Regions from separate parts of the Clostridium sp. HBUAS56017 genome, predicted to be linked through region 2. Evidence: a T-box and tRNA genes for the amino acid it is inferred to sense, from the RefSeq annotation. Region 2 holds a T-box; the other holds one or more tRNA genes.
What was found. The T-box of region 2 lies ahead of argS (arginine--tRNA ligase). A T-box ahead of a tRNA ligase gene usually reads a tRNA of that ligase, here a tRNA-Arg.

Region 1: it has a tRNA-Arg gene. The T-box ahead of argS (arginine--tRNA ligase) is inferred to sense a tRNA for this amino acid. The anticodon was not compared.

The regions. Positions count from the first base shown of each region.
Region 1 is NZ_SULK01000020.1:22,081-31,692, forward strand. Features, by position in the region: gene FAY47_RS15425 (AAA family ATPase) at 1-1,427, shown strand, start outside; gene FAY47_RS15430 (HAMP domain-containing sensor histidine kinase) at 1,580-2,449, shown strand; tRNA gene FAY47_RS15435 (tRNA-Arg) at 2,523-2,597, shown strand; gene FAY47_RS15440 (DUF1887 family CARF protein) at 2,698-3,828, shown strand; gene FAY47_RS15445 (phosphatidylserine decarboxylase) at 3,850-4,737, opposite strand; gene FAY47_RS15450 (ferredoxin hydrogenase) at 5,014-6,738, shown strand; gene FAY47_RS15455 (ATP-binding cassette domain-containing protein) at 7,013-8,608, opposite strand; gene ybaK (Cys-tRNA(Pro) deacylase) at 8,809-9,279, shown strand.
Region 2 is NZ_SULK01000006.1:34,320-43,931, reverse strand. Features, by position in the region: gene FAY47_RS07315 (L-lactate dehydrogenase) at 1-560, shown strand, start outside; gene FAY47_RS07310 (phosphodiester glycosidase family protein) at 870-1,886, shown strand; gene FAY47_RS07305 (dipeptidyl-peptidase IV) at 1,905-2,951, shown strand; gene FAY47_RS07300 (site-2 protease family protein) at 3,090-3,755, shown strand; gene trmB (tRNA (guanosine(46)-N7)-methyltransferase TrmB) at 3,771-4,409, shown strand; gene FAY47_RS07290 (Ppx/GppA phosphatase family protein) at 4,459-5,967, opposite strand; T-box leader at 6,096-6,294, shown strand; gene argS (arginine--tRNA ligase) at 6,361-8,052, shown strand; gene FAY47_RS07280 (AI-2E family transporter) at 8,101-9,252, shown strand; gene FAY47_RS07275 (ribonuclease H-like domain-containing protein) at 9,297-9,612, opposite strand, start outside.

The DNA of each region.
Region 1 (9,612 bases), on a different contig from region 2:
CGTCAGCTGATAATTTGTTGGATGAAGTAATTAATAAGAAGTTATATAATTTATCAGAAGTTATAGAGTGTAGTAAAAGTTTTAATGAATATACAGAGGAAAAGGTATTAGTATCAGGGAAAAGTATAGGAAATAAGATTAATGAACTGAAGGAAGAGGTAGAGGCAATCAATAAAGAAATATCTAAAAAAGAGTCTATAAATTTTAGGTTAGTTAAAATAGATGAAGAACTTAAAGTAAAAGAAAAATTGTTAGAAGATATAAATAGTGAGCATACAACAATTTACGGCAGCCTTAAGGGAGAAGAAGAAACTTTGAAGTCATTAGAAAGTGATTTGCCAAAAGATATAAAATCTATTACAGAATTAGATGATAGAATAAATAAACTTAAAGATAAGTTAAATAAGTATAATGAACAATTAAAATTAGCTTTGGAAAGTGTAAATAAATATAATAATGAATTAACTTCAAAAGAAACAAAAGCTAAGGGAATTGAAAAGATAATAAAAGAATTGGAAGAAGAAATACAAACTAAAAAATCTTTGCTAGAAGAAAAAATACAAACATGTGGATTTAATAATTATGAAGATTATAAAAGCATTACAAATTTAATTGGTAAGGAGGAAGTTCTTAAAAGTGAGATCAATAAGTTTAACGAGGAGTTCAAATCAATTAGGGATAAATTTATAGAGCTACAAGATAAAACGAAGGATATGGAAGTAATTGATATAAACGAAATAGAAGAAAGCATAAAGAAGCTTAGATTAATAGAGAATGATGTCTATAATGAAGAAAAAGAAATATATTCAATTACAACAAATAATTCTAATGTATTAAAGGAAATAAAGGAAATCAAATATAAATTTGAAGATAGAGAATCGAGGTACAAAACAATAGGAGAACTTGCTACTTTAGCAAGTGGAAAGAAAAGTCCTTACGTTACATTTGAAAGGTTCGTTTTAGCATCATATTTCCAAGAAATAATAGATGCTGCAAACTTGCGACTAAGTAAGATGACAGGGGATCGGTTTGCGCTAAAGAGGAAGGAGGATAAAGGAAAAGGAAGTTATCAGCAAGGATTAGAGCTTGAGGTTTATGATAACTACACAGGAAAGTGTAGGCATGTAAAAACACTATCAGGTGGTGAAAGTTTTAAAGCTTCATTATCATTGGCTCTAGGGTTATCAGATGTAGTTCAAACAAATGCTGGAGGAATATCATTAGACACTATTTTTATTGATGAAGGTTTTGGTACTTTAGACTCTGAATCATTAGACAATGCTATCAATTCATTAATTGAGTTGCAGAGAGGGGGAAGATTAGTAGGGATAATTTCACACGTTCCTGAATTAAAAGAGAGAATAGAGTCAAAATTAGAAATAACTATATCGGCTACTGGAAGTAGTGCGAACTTTAGCGTTAATTAATAAAAAGATACTCTTAAAATACTAATTAATTTATATAAAAACCATATATTTACAAAAAAGGTTGTCTGTAAACAAAAACTGTGATATTATATAAGTATCGTATTTGAAATAAATGGAAAATATAACACATAATGGTATAGAGGGAGATTGAGATGGAATTAAATAATAGATTAGAAAAAAGCAATTTTGAAAGTATGAGCAAATTTGAGTTAGTACAGTTACTAAATGAATTGAGAGAGGCTAAAGACTTGCAAGATAAATTCCTATTAAATATTTCACATGACTTAAGAAATCCTATAAACGTAATATTAAGTGTTTTACAATGCTTAAAATATGATGATAATAATGATAAAAAGTTAGTTGATAAACGAAAAGAATATAGAGATATAATAAGAAGAAACAGTCTGAAAATAGTAAAACTTATAGATAACATAATAGATTCATCGAAATTAGAAAAAAACTATTATAATTTAAAAAGATCTAATATAGAGATAATTAGCATGTTAGAAAATACAGTTACATCTGTAGAAAAGTATGCTGAGGAAAAAGGAATAAGGATAATTTTTGATACAAATGTTGAAGAATTTATATGTGCAGTGGATCCGGAAGCAATAGATAGAATAGTAATGAATTTATTATCAAATGCTATTAAATTTTCTCCAAGTGAATCACAAATATTAGTATCAGTATTCATAGATGAGAAAGAAATAAGTATATCGGTACAAGATGAAGGTGAAGGTATATCAGAAGAAGATCAAAAGGTAATATTCAATAGATTTGTGCAAGCAACTAAACGAAAGAATAATGAGCATTCAGGAAGTGGTATAGGATTAGATTTAGTTAATTATTTAAGTGTGGCACATGGTGGAAAAGTTTCGCTTTATAGTAAGGAAGGAGAAGGATCTAGATTTGATGTGAAACTTCCTATACTTCTATTAGAAGATGAAGAGATTAATTATGAACTAGGGGGAAGAAGTAAGGTTGAGCAACTAGAAGTAGAATTTTCAGACATATATCTATAATATGGAATATATTTAACAAATATACTTGCGATATTTTTGTCTTTGTGATAAGATAAGTCTGTTATTTAGTTATGGGGTGTTAGTTAAACGGATATAACTTACCGCTACGGACGGTACATTATGGGTTCGATTCCTATACGCCCTGCCATTTTTAGACTTAGCCAGTAAGGCTAAGTCTTTTTTTGATTATTTTTAGTAGGAAGTGGTTAAATTAATATAGTAATAAATTTAAAAGGATGTTATTTATGATGTTTAATACACTTGTATGCTTATTTGATGAACATAATGAAGTAAATATATTATTAGTAGAAAAGTTTAAAATTAAAAATTTGGTTTTGCTGGTTTCAGAATATGATAAAGATTCAAAAAAGATTTATTCACAAATGTTTCCTGATTGTATAGTTGAAATAAGAAAAGTAGAAAATCAAGATATAGAAAGTATAAAGATGATACTAGAAAAATATAAAAATGTACTTGTCAATTTGACTGGAGGAGAGAAGTTGGATTCTTTAATATTATCAAGAGCTGCTTCAGAACTTAATATAGATAGTATTTATGTAGATTTAGTAAATAAAAAAAGATATATATTTACTAATGATTTTAGAATAGTTAGTGAACCTTTAAAAGATATATCTATCAAAGAAATAACTGAACTTTCAGGAGTTAAAATAATAGATGAATCATCATATCTAATAGAAAAAAGTGAAATTTTAAATATAACTAAAATAATACAGAGTAACATAGAGATATGGCATAAACATAAACAAAAACTATATGACAATAATACTTTTATACATAATTATAGGGATTCTTATAGAGTTATAATAAATAGGAGAAATTTAGAAGAAGAAGAAGTAAAACTTGTGGATACTTCACTTAAGTATTTAAGTGATATTAATGGGATAGAATATTTTGAAGAAAATGATCAAATAGTAGTTGATTTCAAAAATAATTATTTAAAGGGATTCTTGTTTAAGAGTGGAACATGGTTAGAAGTGCTTACGCACTTAATAGTTAAAGAAATAGATCAAGTAGATGAAACAAAAAGTGGAGTGATATTCTGTTGGAGTAATAATGCTAAAGAGGTAAGAAATGAACTAGATGTAATTGCAATTAGAGATTCAGTGCTCGTATGTATATCTTGTAAGGATAGTGAAAAGTATGATGAGGATGCATTAAATGAATTAAAAGTTTATAGTGATAGGTTAGGAGGAGAAGATGCAATTAAGATACTAGTAGCTACTAAAAAGCCGTCAAAAGTTACTGTTAATAATAGGGCTAAGGAAATGGGAATTAATTTGGTTATTATGGGAAAAGATATAGAAATGTTCAAGAAAAAGATAGAAAATATTATAACTGAAAAAAAATACCCTCTATAATTTTTTATAGAGGGTATTTTTTTATTTTTTGGTTCCTATTGTTTCACCCATTGAAACCTTGCATTCGAATCCTAGGGAACTTTGAACTAAAATATCATCAGATATGGATATAGTATCTTTTTTAAAGAACAATATTGTAGTAGAGCCACCAAATTTAAAATAGCCTTTTTCTTCGCCTTTTTTAACTTTTTGTCCAGGAGTATAAGTTTGAACTATTGTGCCTACACAAGTTGCTCCTACTTCTACATGAATTATATCTCCAAAGTTATCTGATTTAAATAGTGACCATTCTCGTTTGTTTTGGCAGTAAAGTTTAGGGATTCTTTCTAATGCAGTTGGATTTACTGAATAATAAGATCCATTAATAAATTTGCTTTTGCCAGGAATTCCAGAATCAACGAAGTGGAATCTATGATAATCAGTAGGGCATAATCTTAATACAATGCAAATTCCACCTTCGTACTCTTGAGCAATCTTATCATCACCTAAGAGTTCAGATAAGCTATAGGTAAGGTTTTTCACCTGAATAAGTTTATTCATAGATATATTATCATAAGCTAATAATCTACCATCACCAGGGGAAATTAAAGTTTTAATATCAGTGTTAAAAGGCCTAGCCTCATTAGTTAATTGTCTAATGAAAAAATCATTAAAAGAAGAAAATTCATCTAACTTTTTAGTTGTTATACCCATATCTATATCAAAATCATCAATAAAAGTCTTAATTTTTCTTTTGCTTAATTTAGTATCACAGTATTTCCCATACAACTTTGAAACTAATTTTTTCTTAATTAGGAGTTCTGTTAAGCTTTTTCCAATAGGAGAAGCATAACACCAAGTTATGTATTTACCTCCAGCAACTTTTTCTTCTTCGTAAGTGTTTGTTTTTCTATTATAAACTTTGATCATAATTACCTCACTTAATTAGTTCTTTAGTTTAGTATAATACTCATTTTAGGATATTACCATTAAAAAGTCTATCACATAGTTATATTCTATACAATTAGTATAAAATTATTTAGCATATTGTTAATGCTAAAGTAGAATGTAATAGTTGATTGATAAGTAATTAACAATTGTCAGAAAATTAATGTTTATCTCTAATTATATGATAAACTAGTAACTAGTAAGGATTATATCAAAAATGCAAATATTTATAGAGATAAGTTAGGGAGGATTAAAGGCGTGAAAAGTGTTATTATTAATGAACAATCATACCAAGTAGAAGAGGGAACTACTATTCTTGATGCAGCTAGACAAAATGGGATTGACATACCAACTTTATGCTATTTAAAAGAATGTGGAAATGTAGGAAAATGTGGAGTTTGTGCTGTAGAAGTAGAAGGAAAAAACAATCTATCTCTAGCTTGTTTAACTAAGGTAGAAGATGGAATGGTTATCAAAACTGATACAGAAAAAGTTCAGGAAAGAGTAAAAACAAGAGTTTCTACTTTACTTAATAAGCATGAATTTAAATGTGGTCAATGTAATAGAAAAGAAAATTGTGAATTGTTAAAATTAGTTATTAAGTCAAAAGGAAGAGCTACTACTCCTTTTGTAGTTGAAGATAAGAGTGAATATGTAGATGAAAGAAGTAAATCAATAGTTATAGATAGAACAAAATGTGTTCTTTGCGGAAGATGTCAAGCTTCGTGTAAAGAAAAGACAGCAACTGAATCAATTAAACTAGCAAACGTTGATGGAAAGAGAATGGTTACAACTACAGATCAAAAATGTTTTGATGAAACAAATTGTCTATTATGTGGTCAATGTGTAGCTGCATGTCCTGTAGCTGCGTTAAGTGAAAAGAGTCATATAGATAGAGTTAAGCAAGCCTTAGCAGATGAAGATAAGCATGTAATAGTAGCTATGGCACCATCTGTAAGAACAGCAATGGGTGAATTGTTTAAGATGGGTTATGGTCAAGATGTAACAGGAAAGATATATGCATCATTAAGAAAATTAGGTTTTGATAAAGTTTTCGATATAAATTTTGGTGCAGATATGACAATAATGGAGGAAGCTACAGAGCTTATTCAAAGAATTGAAAAGAATGGTCCATTCCCAATGTTTACATCATGTTGTCCAGGTTGGGTTAGACAAGTTGAAAACTATTATCCAGAGTTATTAGATAATTTATCATCAGCTAAGTCACCACAACAAATATTTGGAACAGCGACAAAGACATATTATCCACATATCTCGGATATAGACCCAGCAAAAGTCTTTACAGTTACTATAATGCCTTGTACAGCAAAGAAATATGAAGCTGATAGACCAGAGATGGAAATCAACGGATTAAGACAAATAGATGCAGTATTAACAACTAGAGAATTAGGAAAATTAATAAAAGATGCAAAAATTGATTTTGCTAAACTTGAAGATGAAGTTGCAGATCCAGCAATGGGTGAGTATAGTGGTGCTGGAACTATATTTGGAGCTACTGGTGGAGTTATGGAAGCTGCAATAAGAACAGCTAAGGATTTTGTAGAGAAAAAAGATTTAGATAAGGTTGATTATACTGAAGTAAGAGGTTTAGACGGAATTAAGGAAGCAACAATCAATATTGGTGGAAATGACTATAACGTTGCTGTCGTAAATGGTGCAGCAAACTTGGCTGGATTTGTAAATAGTGGTAAAATGAATAGTAAAGAATATCACTTTATTGAAGTTATGACATGTCCAGGGGGATGTGTAAATGGTGGAGGACAACCACATGTAAATAACTTAGATAGAGAAAAGATTGATATAAAGACAGTTAGAGCATCTGTTCTGTATAACCAAGATAAGAATGCTGGTATAAGAAAATCACATGAAAACTCAGCAATTAAGAAGATGTATGAAACATATATGGGTGAACCAGGACATGGAAAAGCTCATGAACTATTACACTTAAAATATACTAAGTAATTAATATAATTAAAATAAGATGGATATGTTATTTTAAAGAGTTTCTTTAAGTAACATATCCATTTTATTATTTATAAAAAGCATAGGAGGTTTTGGAATTAGACTTTGATGTGTTAATTTTGCAAAGTTGGCCCATTTATTATAGTTTTATATGAATATAAATTAAAAGAATACCTATAGATTCAATACTTATAAAAAGTATTTTGTCTATAGGTATTGCTATAAAGTAATAATTTGAGAGAATGAAAATTATTTCTCAGAATTATTTATTTCATTAATTATTGTTTTTAGCAAACTCTAAGTATTCATCATAAGTCATAGTTCTGTCAACTATAGAACCATCATCTTTAATATCAATTATTCTAGTAGCTATAGTTTCAATGAATTGGTGGTCATGAGAAGCAAATAAAACATTGCTGTTAAAGTCCTTTAATCCATTATTTACAGCTGTAATTGATTCAAGATCAAGGTGGTTAGTTGGTTGATCTAGCATTAATACATTTGCATTTGAAAGCATCATTCTAGATAACATACATCTTACCTTTTCGCCTCCAGATAAAACATTAGCTTCTTTTAAAGCCTCTTCTCCAGAGAATAACATTCTTCCTAGGAAGCCTCTTATGTAACTTTCAGATTTTTCTTCAGAGAATTGTCTAAGCCAATCTACTAAAGATAAGTTGCAATCATTGAAGTATTCAGAATTATCATTAGGGAAATAAGATGTTGTAATAGTAATTCCCCATTTATAGCTTCCGTTATCTGGTTCCATCTCACCAGCTAATATTTTAAATAATGTAGTTACTGCTATTTCGTTACCGATTAAAGCGATTTTATCACCCTTATTAACCATAAAGTTTACATTATCTAAAACTTTAACCCCATCAATAGTCTTTGAAAGATCTTTAACAGTAAGGATATCATTACCTACTTCCCTCTCAGATTTGAATCCTACGAAAGGATATCTTCTGCTTGAAGGTTGAATATCATCTAATGTAATCTTATCTAATAACTTTTTACGAGATGTAGCTTGCTTAGATTTAGAAGCATTAGCACTGAATCTTGCAATAAAGTCTTGAAGCTCTTTGATCTTTTCTTCTTTCTTCTTGTTTTGGTCTTTAGACATTTGAAGAGCAAGTTGACTTGATTCATACCAGAAATCATAGTTACCAACATAAATCTTAATCTTACCAAAATCAACATCTGCCATTTGTGTACAAACTGCGTTTAAGAAGTGTCTATCATGGGATACAACTATAACAGTTCCTTCAAAGTTGATTAGGAATTCTTCAAGCCAATTAACAGATTTCAAATCAAGATGGTTAGTAGGTTCGTCTAGAACTAGAACTCCAGGATTACCAAATAAAGCTTGAGCTAAAAGAACTTTAACTTTTTCTCCACCAGTAAGTTCAGAAACCTTTTTGTAGTGGGATTCTGTTCCAATTCCTAAACCTTGCAATAACGAGGAGGCTTCAGATTCAGCTTCCCATCCGTTAAGATCAGCAAATTCCCCTTCTAATTCAGAAGCTTTAATACCATCTTCATCAGAAAAATCAGGTTTTGCATATAAAGCATCTTTTTCTTTCATTATTTGATATAGTCTTTCATTTCCCATAATTACTGTTTCTAAAACTTCAAAATCATCATATTTATAGTGATCTTGTTTTAAAACAGACATTCTAACATTTGGAGCTAGAGAAACTTCACCAGTATTAGGTTCAACCTCTCCAGATAAAATCTTTAAGAAAGTACTCTTACCAGCACCGTTTGCACCAATGACACCATAGCAGTTACCAGGAGTAAACTTTAAATTAACGTCTTCGAATAATTTACGTCCGCCATATCTTAAACTTACATTTGATACAGTTATCAATTAATTCTACCTCATTTCATTTTTTATTCATTTCGTTATTATACCATATAACTAATAGATAAAGAACAGTCAGAGTTTTTTTAACAAGATAGATTGTTTACAAATTTGTCAATTAAGGTATAAAATAAAGGAAATCATGCTTGGAGTTTTAACAAACGTAGTAGTTGTAATTTAACTGCAAATAAAGGAGGGATAAATTAATGCAAAAAACTAATGCAATGAGATTATTAGAAAAAAGTAATATTGATTATAATATAATAACTTATGAGAATAAAGATGGAAAAATAGATGGGGTTGCTGTTGCAGCAAAGATAGGTAAAGATGTAAACTCTGTATTTAAAACATTAGTTACACAAGGACATTCGAAAGAATTATATGTATTTGTAATACCAGTTAGTGAAGAATTAGATCTAAAAAAAGCAGCTAAAGCAGCTGGTGAAAAGAATGTAGAAATGATACATGTTAAAGATATAAATAAATATACAGGATATATTAGAGGAGGATGTTCTCCATTAGCCATGAAAAAACTTTATAAAACATTTATACATAATTCAGCAAAGGACCTTAACAGTATAGTATTTAGTGCTGGAAAGATAGGACTTCAAATTGAAGCAAATCCTTTAGATATAGCTACTATAATTGGAGCAAAGTTTGAGCCTATAATAGTATAGTTTATGAAAATAGAAGTTTTTAAGAGAACATAATTTTAAATTCGGAGTAAGCTTTAGTACAAATTAATTGAATATAATTTTTTTGTACTATATTGCCTGGGCAATTATATGATAACAGGGGTTTTTATTGCAAATGTATTTAGTAATGATGATTTAGAATCTTCTAAATTAATACACTTTACTTTCTTTAGAAGAGTAGATTCAATGAATCTTTAAAATGAAGTAGAATCTAAATAAAATTAATTTATATAATATAAAAAGCAAAGGGCAATGGAGGTTGCACCTTTGCTTTTTTTAATTCATTAAAAAGAGGAAAATGTTTCTTTTTAATGA
Region 2 (9,612 bases):
TAACTTATAAATTATCTGGTTTCCCAAAGGAAAGGGTAATAGGCTCAGGTACAGTCTTAGACACATCAAGATTAAAATATGTTTTAGGAAAGTACTTTCAAGTAAATAACAATAACATTCATGGTTATGTCGTGGGTGAGCATGGAGATAGTGAAGTAGTAACTTGGAGTAGTTCTAGCATTTCAGGTGAAAGCTTCGAAAAATATTCGAGTCAAACTAATTTGCAATGGGATGAAGATATAAAGACGGTAATAGAAAATGATGTAAAAAATGCTGCATATGAAATAATAAGTAGAAAGAAGGCTACCTATTTTGCAATTGGGCTAGCAGTTAATAGAATAGTTGAAGCTATATTTAGAGATGAAAATAGTATTTTAACAGTTTCTAGTCTTTTTGAAGGGCAATATGGAATAGAGGATATTTATTTAGCTGTTCCAACTATAGTTGATAGAAATGGAGCAAAAAGTGTTATAGAAATGCCTTTAAGTGATATAGAAAAAGATAAACTTAAAAAATCGGCAGATATTTTAAAAGGGCATTTAAATAAATGCAATTTATAATAATAAGACCTATTAGGTAATTTATATGGTATAGTAGAGAACGTTTAACTGATCTACTATACCTTTTTGTTTTTATACTAATCAAGAATGGGTTGGTACTATTAATTAGAAATTATTACAAATAAAAGTAAATGATAAAAATAATAATATTTTACAATAATAAAAAATAGAAGTATAATTAAAAAGTATGTTTAAAATAAAGTCAAATATTAAAAAAAAATTACTTTTATTGATATAATTAAGTAATAATTATATAATAAAGCAAACAAATAATTTGCAAAATAAGCAAATTAGATGGAGAGGAATTGAATGGAGAAAAAGGTTAGAAGGAAGATTAAGAAAGATAATAGAGTAATTAGAAAATTTAGTTGGAAGTTACTTATAGGATTTATGATATTTCAATTGTTTTTTACAGTTATAACAGCTCCTTTTATATTATTTTATGGGCCTTTTCAAAATGCAAAATCAATGTTTGTTGGTGGAGCTATGGGGTCAATGCATTATCAGTGGTTAGCAACTACTTTTCTTTCTAAAGAGCAAATTAACAAGATATTGGGGAAAAGTGAAGTAGAAGAAGATGTATCGACAGATGGTTCAGGTTTAATAAGCATACCAAAGAATCATGATGATAATATAAAATATGCCACTTTAGAGAATAATGATAAATTTCGTGGACATGTTCTTACTGTTAGTGATCCTACAAGAATTAAAATAGGATATACATCAAAGCTAAAAAAAGAAGGAGAAACTACATCACAAATAGCCGAAAACAATAAGGCAGTAGCTGGAGTTAATGGGGGAGCTTTTTCAGATGAAGCAAATTCGCAGGCATGGACTGCTAATGGAGGTACTCCTTCAGGTGTAATTATAACAGGTGGTAAAGTTATCTATGATGATACTTCAGGTAGTAAACAAGGTACTATACTTATGACAAAGGATGGACGCTTAGTTGCAGGTAATTATACTACAAAAGAATTATTGTCAAAAGGTGCTTCTGAAGCTGTAAGTTTTAATACGGATATTTTGGTTAGTAATGGAAAAGCAGCAAAATTACAATATCATATGGGAGGGTCTTCTCCAAGAACAATAATTGGGCAAAAACAAGATGGAAGCATTTTGTTAGTAGTTTTAGATTCAAAAAATAATAATAGAATTGCAGCGACTTTAGATGAAGCTCAGGAAATAATGCTTGATTTAGGTTGTGTAACAGCGGCTACATTAGATGGAGGTAAGTCTGCTACAATGTACTATAATGATGAAGTTGTAAATACACCTTCCTACGCATTTGGTGAAAGATATATACCAACTGCTGTTATAGTTAAATAAGTGAGAGAGGTATGATTTATGAAAGGATTCAAAAGAATTATAGTATGGGCTTTGCTTTCTATAATGATGCAAGTAGCAGCTCTATTATATTTAGATAAAGTATATTTAAAACATTCTTCTGAGTTTCAACTGAAAGAAGTTAAAGAAGATGTTGTTGGTAGTAAAGCTGACTTATCAATACCACAAGGAGCAAAAAAGATTCAAAGTTCTTATGATGGTAAATATATATCATATTTCGTTGACAGTAAGTTCTATCTTTTAGATACAAAGACAGGTACTTCAGAAGAGATAATAACTAATAAAGGTAATAGAGAAGTATTAAATAGTGAATGGTTGCCAGATAGAAATAGATTAACAATAGCAGAAAAGGTAACAAGTTCAAGCAAGAAAAATGTAATTAACGTTATTAATTATGATGCAAAGAACAAAACAGAATCTCAAATTACAGAAAATGAAAAAGTGTGTGATTACAAGAGTGGAATGCAAGTTGATGCAATTGAAACTACAACTCTTTCTGGAGTCACTTTTGTATCTGTGAGTAAAGGTGGGAATAATGCAGTTATTTATAGAATAAATATAGAAAAAAATGTGGAGAGTATTGGAAGCAACATTTCCGCTATGGGAGAAATGAAAGTATCCCCTAGCAGTGATTCTATAATTTATCAAGATAAAAAAGCTAAAAGATTTTATGAATATACAAATGGTAAAGCATCAAAAATCAATATTACAAATTCAAGTAACTTGACGCTTTTGGCAAGGGATAGTAATGGAGTAGTATATATGGGCGAAGAGATTGAAGATAAAGTAACTAAAATCTTTTCTGGAACTCTTAATCAAAAGTTTGCTACGTGGAAAGTAACTCAGCTAGATAAACCAAAGAATTCTACAGATATATATGTTAATGATAAAGGTGAGTTTCTAGTTAATGATAGTTTAGATGGAAAAGTTAAAAATCTTACAACATCAGAAAGTGTAAGTTATAAAGGAAAGTTTATATCTGTAAACAATAAAGTTATTTTAAGTTCTGATAATGGCAAGATATATTTAACAAGTCTATCAAAGTAGTAAAATAATGAAAATTGGTGAGCTATAAAAGACTTCTGTGGGAAATCTACAGAAGTCTTTAGATTATAAATTCAAATTTCAAAAAATTTATGGTATAATACCATTCAGAATACTTTTTAGGAGAGGAATATAGATTTAATGAATAGTTTCAATTTTATGGATATAATATATAACAAAATTCTAATTATTCCAGCTATACTTTTAGCTTTTACATTTCATGAGTTTGCTCATGCAAAGGTAGCTGATATGTTGGGAGATAAAACACCAAGATTTCAAGGAAGACTTACCCTTAATCCAATGAGTCATATCGATCCTTTAGGGACATTACTTATTTTAATTGCTGGGTTTGGATGGGCAAAGCCAGTTGAAACAAATCCTTCAGCTTTTAAAAATTATTATAAGGACGATTTAAAAGTAAGTCTAGCAGGGCCATTAGCAAATTTAGTGTTAGCCTTTTTGGGATATTTGTGTTATGGACTATTTGTAATTTTTCAAACAAAAACAGGCTTATTACCTGCTTCGATTTCGAATGTGTTAGCAGAGATGTTAGATGGGGTTTTTTCTATTAATGTTTCGTTATTTGTATTTAACTTATTACCAATACCTGGATTAGATGGCTTTTGGGTATTAAGAGATTTAAAACCAAAGTTTTTCTACAGTATTAGCGAGTCAATATATAAATATCAGATGGTAATATTAGCATTATTAGTTGTTGGTGGTTTTAGATTTATACATGTACCGGTTGTATATGTTATGAAGTTTATTATAATGATAGTTAATCCAGTGTTAGGATTGTTATATTAACCTAGGAGGAAAAACATGAGACTTAGAAAAAAGTGGTGGGCTAGACCTGAACTTGAAGAAAATAAATTGTTTATAAATAACCCAAGAGAATTAAAGGGAAGATGGAAAGAGGAATTTCGTAATAATAATCCTATACATCTAGAACTAGGCTGTGGTAGAGGAGGATTCTTAACACAAAATTGCTTAAGATATCCGGAAGTTAATCATGTGGCTATAGATTTAAAAGATGAGGTGCTTGTATACGCTCTAAGAAAGGTAGAAGAGTACTCTGAAATAACAAATGGAAGATTGGTTGCATTAAATATTAGCTTTGTTAGTGAGCTTTTTGATAAGGATGAAATTGAAAAAATATATATAAACTTTTGTAATCCGTGGCCAAAGGATAGGCATAATAAAAGAAGACTTACTCATTCAAGGTTTTTAGAAGAGTATAAGAAATTCTTAAAAGTTGGCTCTGAAGTATGGTTTAAGACAGATGATACGGATCTTTTTAATGATTCTCAGGAATATTTTAAAGAAAGTGGATTCGAGATAGAATTTTTAACTTATGACCTACATAGTTCGGATTTTAAAGAGAATATAATGACGGAGTATGAAACAAAATTCACAAAACTAGGGATGAAAACAATGTTTTTAAGAGCTAGTTTGAAATAAGACAGGCTGTCTAAAGGTTAATTTATATTAACCATTTAGGCAGTCTGTCTTATTTTTTATAGATTAGCAAATTCTTATCATAAATCTCATGAAACATTCTAGAAGCATTCATTGCTCGATTAATTTGAAATTTTAAATCCAATTTTGAAGATATTATAATAATTACTGAGTTTTCTTTTATACTAACTTCAATGTTTTCTATAGAATCTTCAAAACTTTCATTTAATCCTTCGGCTATACTCAGAAGAACGCCTATTTTATCAATAGCTTTTATATCAAGTTTATTTATTAAAACTCCATAGGTAGGAGATAGAAAGTTATAACTGCTATTTTTTGGAGAAGCAACAATTGCAGAACTAATAAGTAATTCTCTATGAGTTAATCCGCTAATATAAGAATTTAATATCATATAAAATGAATGATTGTGATAATTGTAGTAATCAACGCTTATACCACTATCATGTAGATAAGATGCAGTTTTTATTATATTATGATAACCATCATCTAGGTGATGAAGAGGTTTTAGTGCAGTAAATAATTCTTTTGTAGTATAGTAAAGTTTTTCTGCATGGGATTTATTTATATTTAAATTTTCCATAATACCATAGAGATTATAATCTAGAATGTTTGAAACAGGACAATAGTTTTTATATACATAATCAAATATAATGCCTTCTTTTAGACCACGCCCACAAATAAGTATGTTGGATATATCGTAATAAGAAACTATCTCTTTCAAAATAAGAGCACCACCTACTATTATATCTGCCATGCAGGGAGTAAGCTTATAAAGTCGTTTTCTCTGAGCAAGACTCTTGCATTTTAGTAAATTATATATATCCTGAATATCAATATCTGTTGTAGTATAATTGTGAATAATGTCTAAAGGGTATTTTTTTCTTTCTTTATCTAGGTTTGCTATGGAGTGTATAGTTTTTCCAGTTCCAACAATGTTGTTAAGTTTTATTCCTTTAAATTTATTTATTTTGCTTAGTTCCTTTTTAATATATAAAATAGCATTATCTAAATCTTCTTTTAATATTTTATCTTCCAAATTAAAAGCATAGGATAAATTCAATGTGCCTAGAGGTAGAGTAAAACTATCTTTAATTGCTCCGTTAAGCATCCATGATATATGAGTTGATTCTCCTGAGATATCTACCAGTAGTGCATTATTTAAATCAATGCTATTTACTACTGCCAGATAATTATAATAAATTATATCTAAATCATTTAAAATGGTAACCTCCATATCTAAATTTTCGTTTATAACTTTTACAAATTCATCTTTGTTTTTTGATTTTTCTAAAAAACTTGTAGAGAATACTATAGGTTCCCTTGATCCATGAATTTTAGAAAGAGATTTATAACTTCTTAAGATAGATAAGGTTTCTTCAAGTTTTATATTAGATATTTTATTGTTTAGAATTAAGTCATAGTAAAGTCTTATTGGAGAATTTAGCTCGTCAATTATTTTAAAATAGCCATTATCTTGAATCTGGGTAATCAGAAAACTAATAGAATTACATCCTATTACAATGACACTTGTTTTCTCCATAATTACTCCTCTTTAAATAAAATAAGTCTAGATAATATTATATTGCTAGTGGGTGGATAAGTGTTAATAAAATTCTATATTGACATGAAATCTTCTTTATATGTATAATATATTCAAGAATTTAATATAGTGATTCTATGAAGAGAAGAGTAGGATTAATTGATTTTTAAAGCGAGTAAGGGATGGTGTAAGCCTTATAAATAGATTAATTTGAATAGAGACTCGGAGAAACTACATTGAAGGTAGTCGCAAGAAGTTGCGTTAAAAATTTTTAAGTGGCATTTACTGCAATTAGAGTGGTACCGCGGGAATTTTTCCGTCTCTTATTTATTAAGAGGCGTTTTTTTATTTTAACAACTTATTTCATATAAGTATAGTATTTAGGAGGATTTTATGGATTATAAAAAGAAGGTTGCTGAGTTAATCAGTGCAGAAGTAGAATTAGAAATTGAAAAGATTGAACAACTAATAGAAATTCCACCAAGGCCAGAAATGGGGGATTATGCTTTTCCTTGTTTTCAGCTCTCTAAAACTATGAGAAAAGCTCCAAACATGATAGCAGAAGAATTAAAAGAGAAATTAAATAAAGAAGGATTTGAAAAGATTGAAAATCTAGGACCTTATATTAATTTCTTTGCTGATAAAAGTATTTTTGCAAAAAATGCAATAGAGAAGGTATTAGCAGAAGGAGACAATTATGGTTCTTCTAATATAGGGGAAGGAAAAACTGTATGTGTAGAATATTCTTCACCTAATATAGCAAAACCTTTCCATGTAGGTCATCTATTTACAACAGCAATAGGTCATTCTTTGTATAAGATGTTTAAAAAAGAAGGGTATAATGCTGTAGGGATAAATCACCTTGGAGATTGGGGAACTCAATTTGGTAAGTTAATATCAGCATATCACAGATGGATAGATGAAGAAGCTTTAGAAGAGGATCCTATAAAGGAACTTTTAAGAATTTATGTAAAGTTTCATGATGAAGCAGAAAAGGATCCAACTTTAGAAGATGAAGGAAGAGCATATTTTAAAGCTTTAGAAGATGGAGATAAGGATGCTGAAGCCCTTTGGAAGAGATTTAGAGATTTAAGTTTAAAAGAGTTTGAAAGAGTCTATAATATCTTAGGAGTGGAGTTTGATTCCTATGCAGGAGAAGCTTTTTACAATGACAAGATGGATGTAGTTGTTGATAAATTAAAAGATAAAGAACTTTTAGTTGAAAGTAATGGTGCACAAGTCGTAATGCTAGAAGATTATAATATGCCACCATGTATAGTTCTTAAGGGGGATGGAGCATCCATATATGCAACTAGAGACTTAGCTGCAGCTATGTATAGAAAGAAAACATACGACTTCTATAAGAGTATATATGTAGTGGGAACCCCTCAAGCGCTTCATTTTAAACAAGTATTTAAAGTGTTAGAACTTGCAGGAAATGAATGGGCAAAAGATTGTGTCCATGTAGGATTTGGATTAGTTAAATTTGCAGACAGAAAGCTTTCTACTAGAAAAGGTGAAGTAATATTATTAGATGATCTTTTAAGAGAATCAGTGGAAAAAACTTTAGAAATAATAAATGAAAAAAATCCTGATTTAGAAAATAAGGAAGAAGTTGCAAAGAAAATAGGAGTAGGTGCAGTAGTATTTACTTATCTTAAAAATTCAAGAGAAAAGGATATAGTCTTTGATTGGAAAGAAATACTTTCATTTGAAGGGGAAACAGGACCTTATGTACAATATTCATATGCAAGGGCAAAGAGCATTTTAAGAAGAGCAGGAGAAATTAAAGGAGAGCCTAATTATAGTAAATTAAACTCAAAAGAAGAATTTGAATTAGTTAAAACGTTGGAGAATTTTAATAAATATATACTTATTTCATTAGATAAATTAGAACCTTCTGTATTAACTAGATATGTAATAGAAGTAGCTAAGGATTTTAATAAATTCTATAATGCTCATTCTGTACTTAATCTTGAGGATGAAGAATTAAAAATTGCTAGAATAAAACTTGTGGAAGCAACTTGTCAAGTTATAAAAAATGGTCTTGAACTTATAGGAATTGAAGTTGTGGAAAAGATGTAATTTATTAAATTAGAAATTTAATTGGAGTTTAAGGAATGGGGGGGTAAGATGTTCTTTGATAGGAATATTAAGTATAGGGATATATTAATTTTTGCTTTAATTGGAATAGTAGGATACAAAGTTATTGATAACTATACTTTTATATTTGATCTTGTAGGCAAATTTATATCTATAGTATCTCCATTTATATATTCATTGATATTTGCTTATATACTTAATCCTATAATGAAGATGTTTGAAAATCGTCTTAGATTTAAGAGAGGTTTATCGATACTTGTTACATATGTTAGTATATTTAGCATAGTAGTTTTGTTATTTATATATGTTATTCCAAGTATACTAGATAGTATTATATCTATAACATCAGATATTCCTACATATGTAAGAATGGTTCAAGGATGGATAAATGAAGCTACAAAAAATGAAAATATATATGAAATAGTGAAGGAAACTGGGGTCTTAGACTATTTATCAATTATTACTACAAAATTTGGTAGTTTGCTTGTATCTGCTCTTGAAGGATCTTTATCATCAGTTTTATCTATAACTACTAATTTAGTTAAGATTATTTTGGGATTTTTGATTTCTATTTACGTACTTCTCGATAAAGAAAGATTCATAGAAGAAAGTAAAACAATAACTTATATTTTACTTAAAGAAGAAAGAGGACAGAAGCTAATTTTGTGGTTAAAAACATATAATAAAATGATAGGGATGTATGTCGGGACTAAGGCTTTAGATTCTCTTATTATTGGGTTAATTGCATTAATTGGGCTAATAGTTTTGAAAGCTCCATATACAATACTAATTGCATTGGTAGTTGGATTCACAAATATGATTCCTTATTTTGGTCCGCTGATTGGGGTAATAACTGGAGCTATTGTTGGGATATTTGTATCCCCAAGTATGGCCTTTTTTATAGCATTGTTTCTTTTAGCGCTTCAACAGTTTGATGCTTGGTTTTTAGAACCAAAGTTAGTTGGGAAATCTATTGGAGTTAGACCGTTTCTTATTATTGTTGGAGTAGTAGTTGGTGGAGGTTTCTTTGGGCCTGTAGGAATGATTTTAGCCTCACCTACTGTGGCAACTATAAAACTTTTTTACGAACAAAAGGTAGCTATCTTTAAAGCGAAAAATAAAAATTTGATGAGACGAATACAAGAAAATAATGAAGAAGATCCAGAAAAGAACAACCCCTAGTATTTTAAACTAGGGGTTGTTCTTATAATGAGCAAATATCGAAGTTAATTAATATCATTAGAAATATCTTTTTCACAATCATCAATGGTAGAATTATCTACCTCAGTTTTAGAAAAGTCTTTATTAATAAATTGTTTCCAGTTTACAAAAATATGATAAAGATTAATAACATCTTGCTCATTATATAGTAATATATTCTCTAATTTTTCTTTAGGCATTCTACTTATGTAGTCTTTATCTTTCATGACTTTATGAAAGGTTTTAGCTAGATTAGAACCACTTATAACTTCGCTTTCACGTACTATCCCAAAAGATTTCTCAAGATTTTTAAGGCCTATAGAGGTATCATTGTACAGTTCA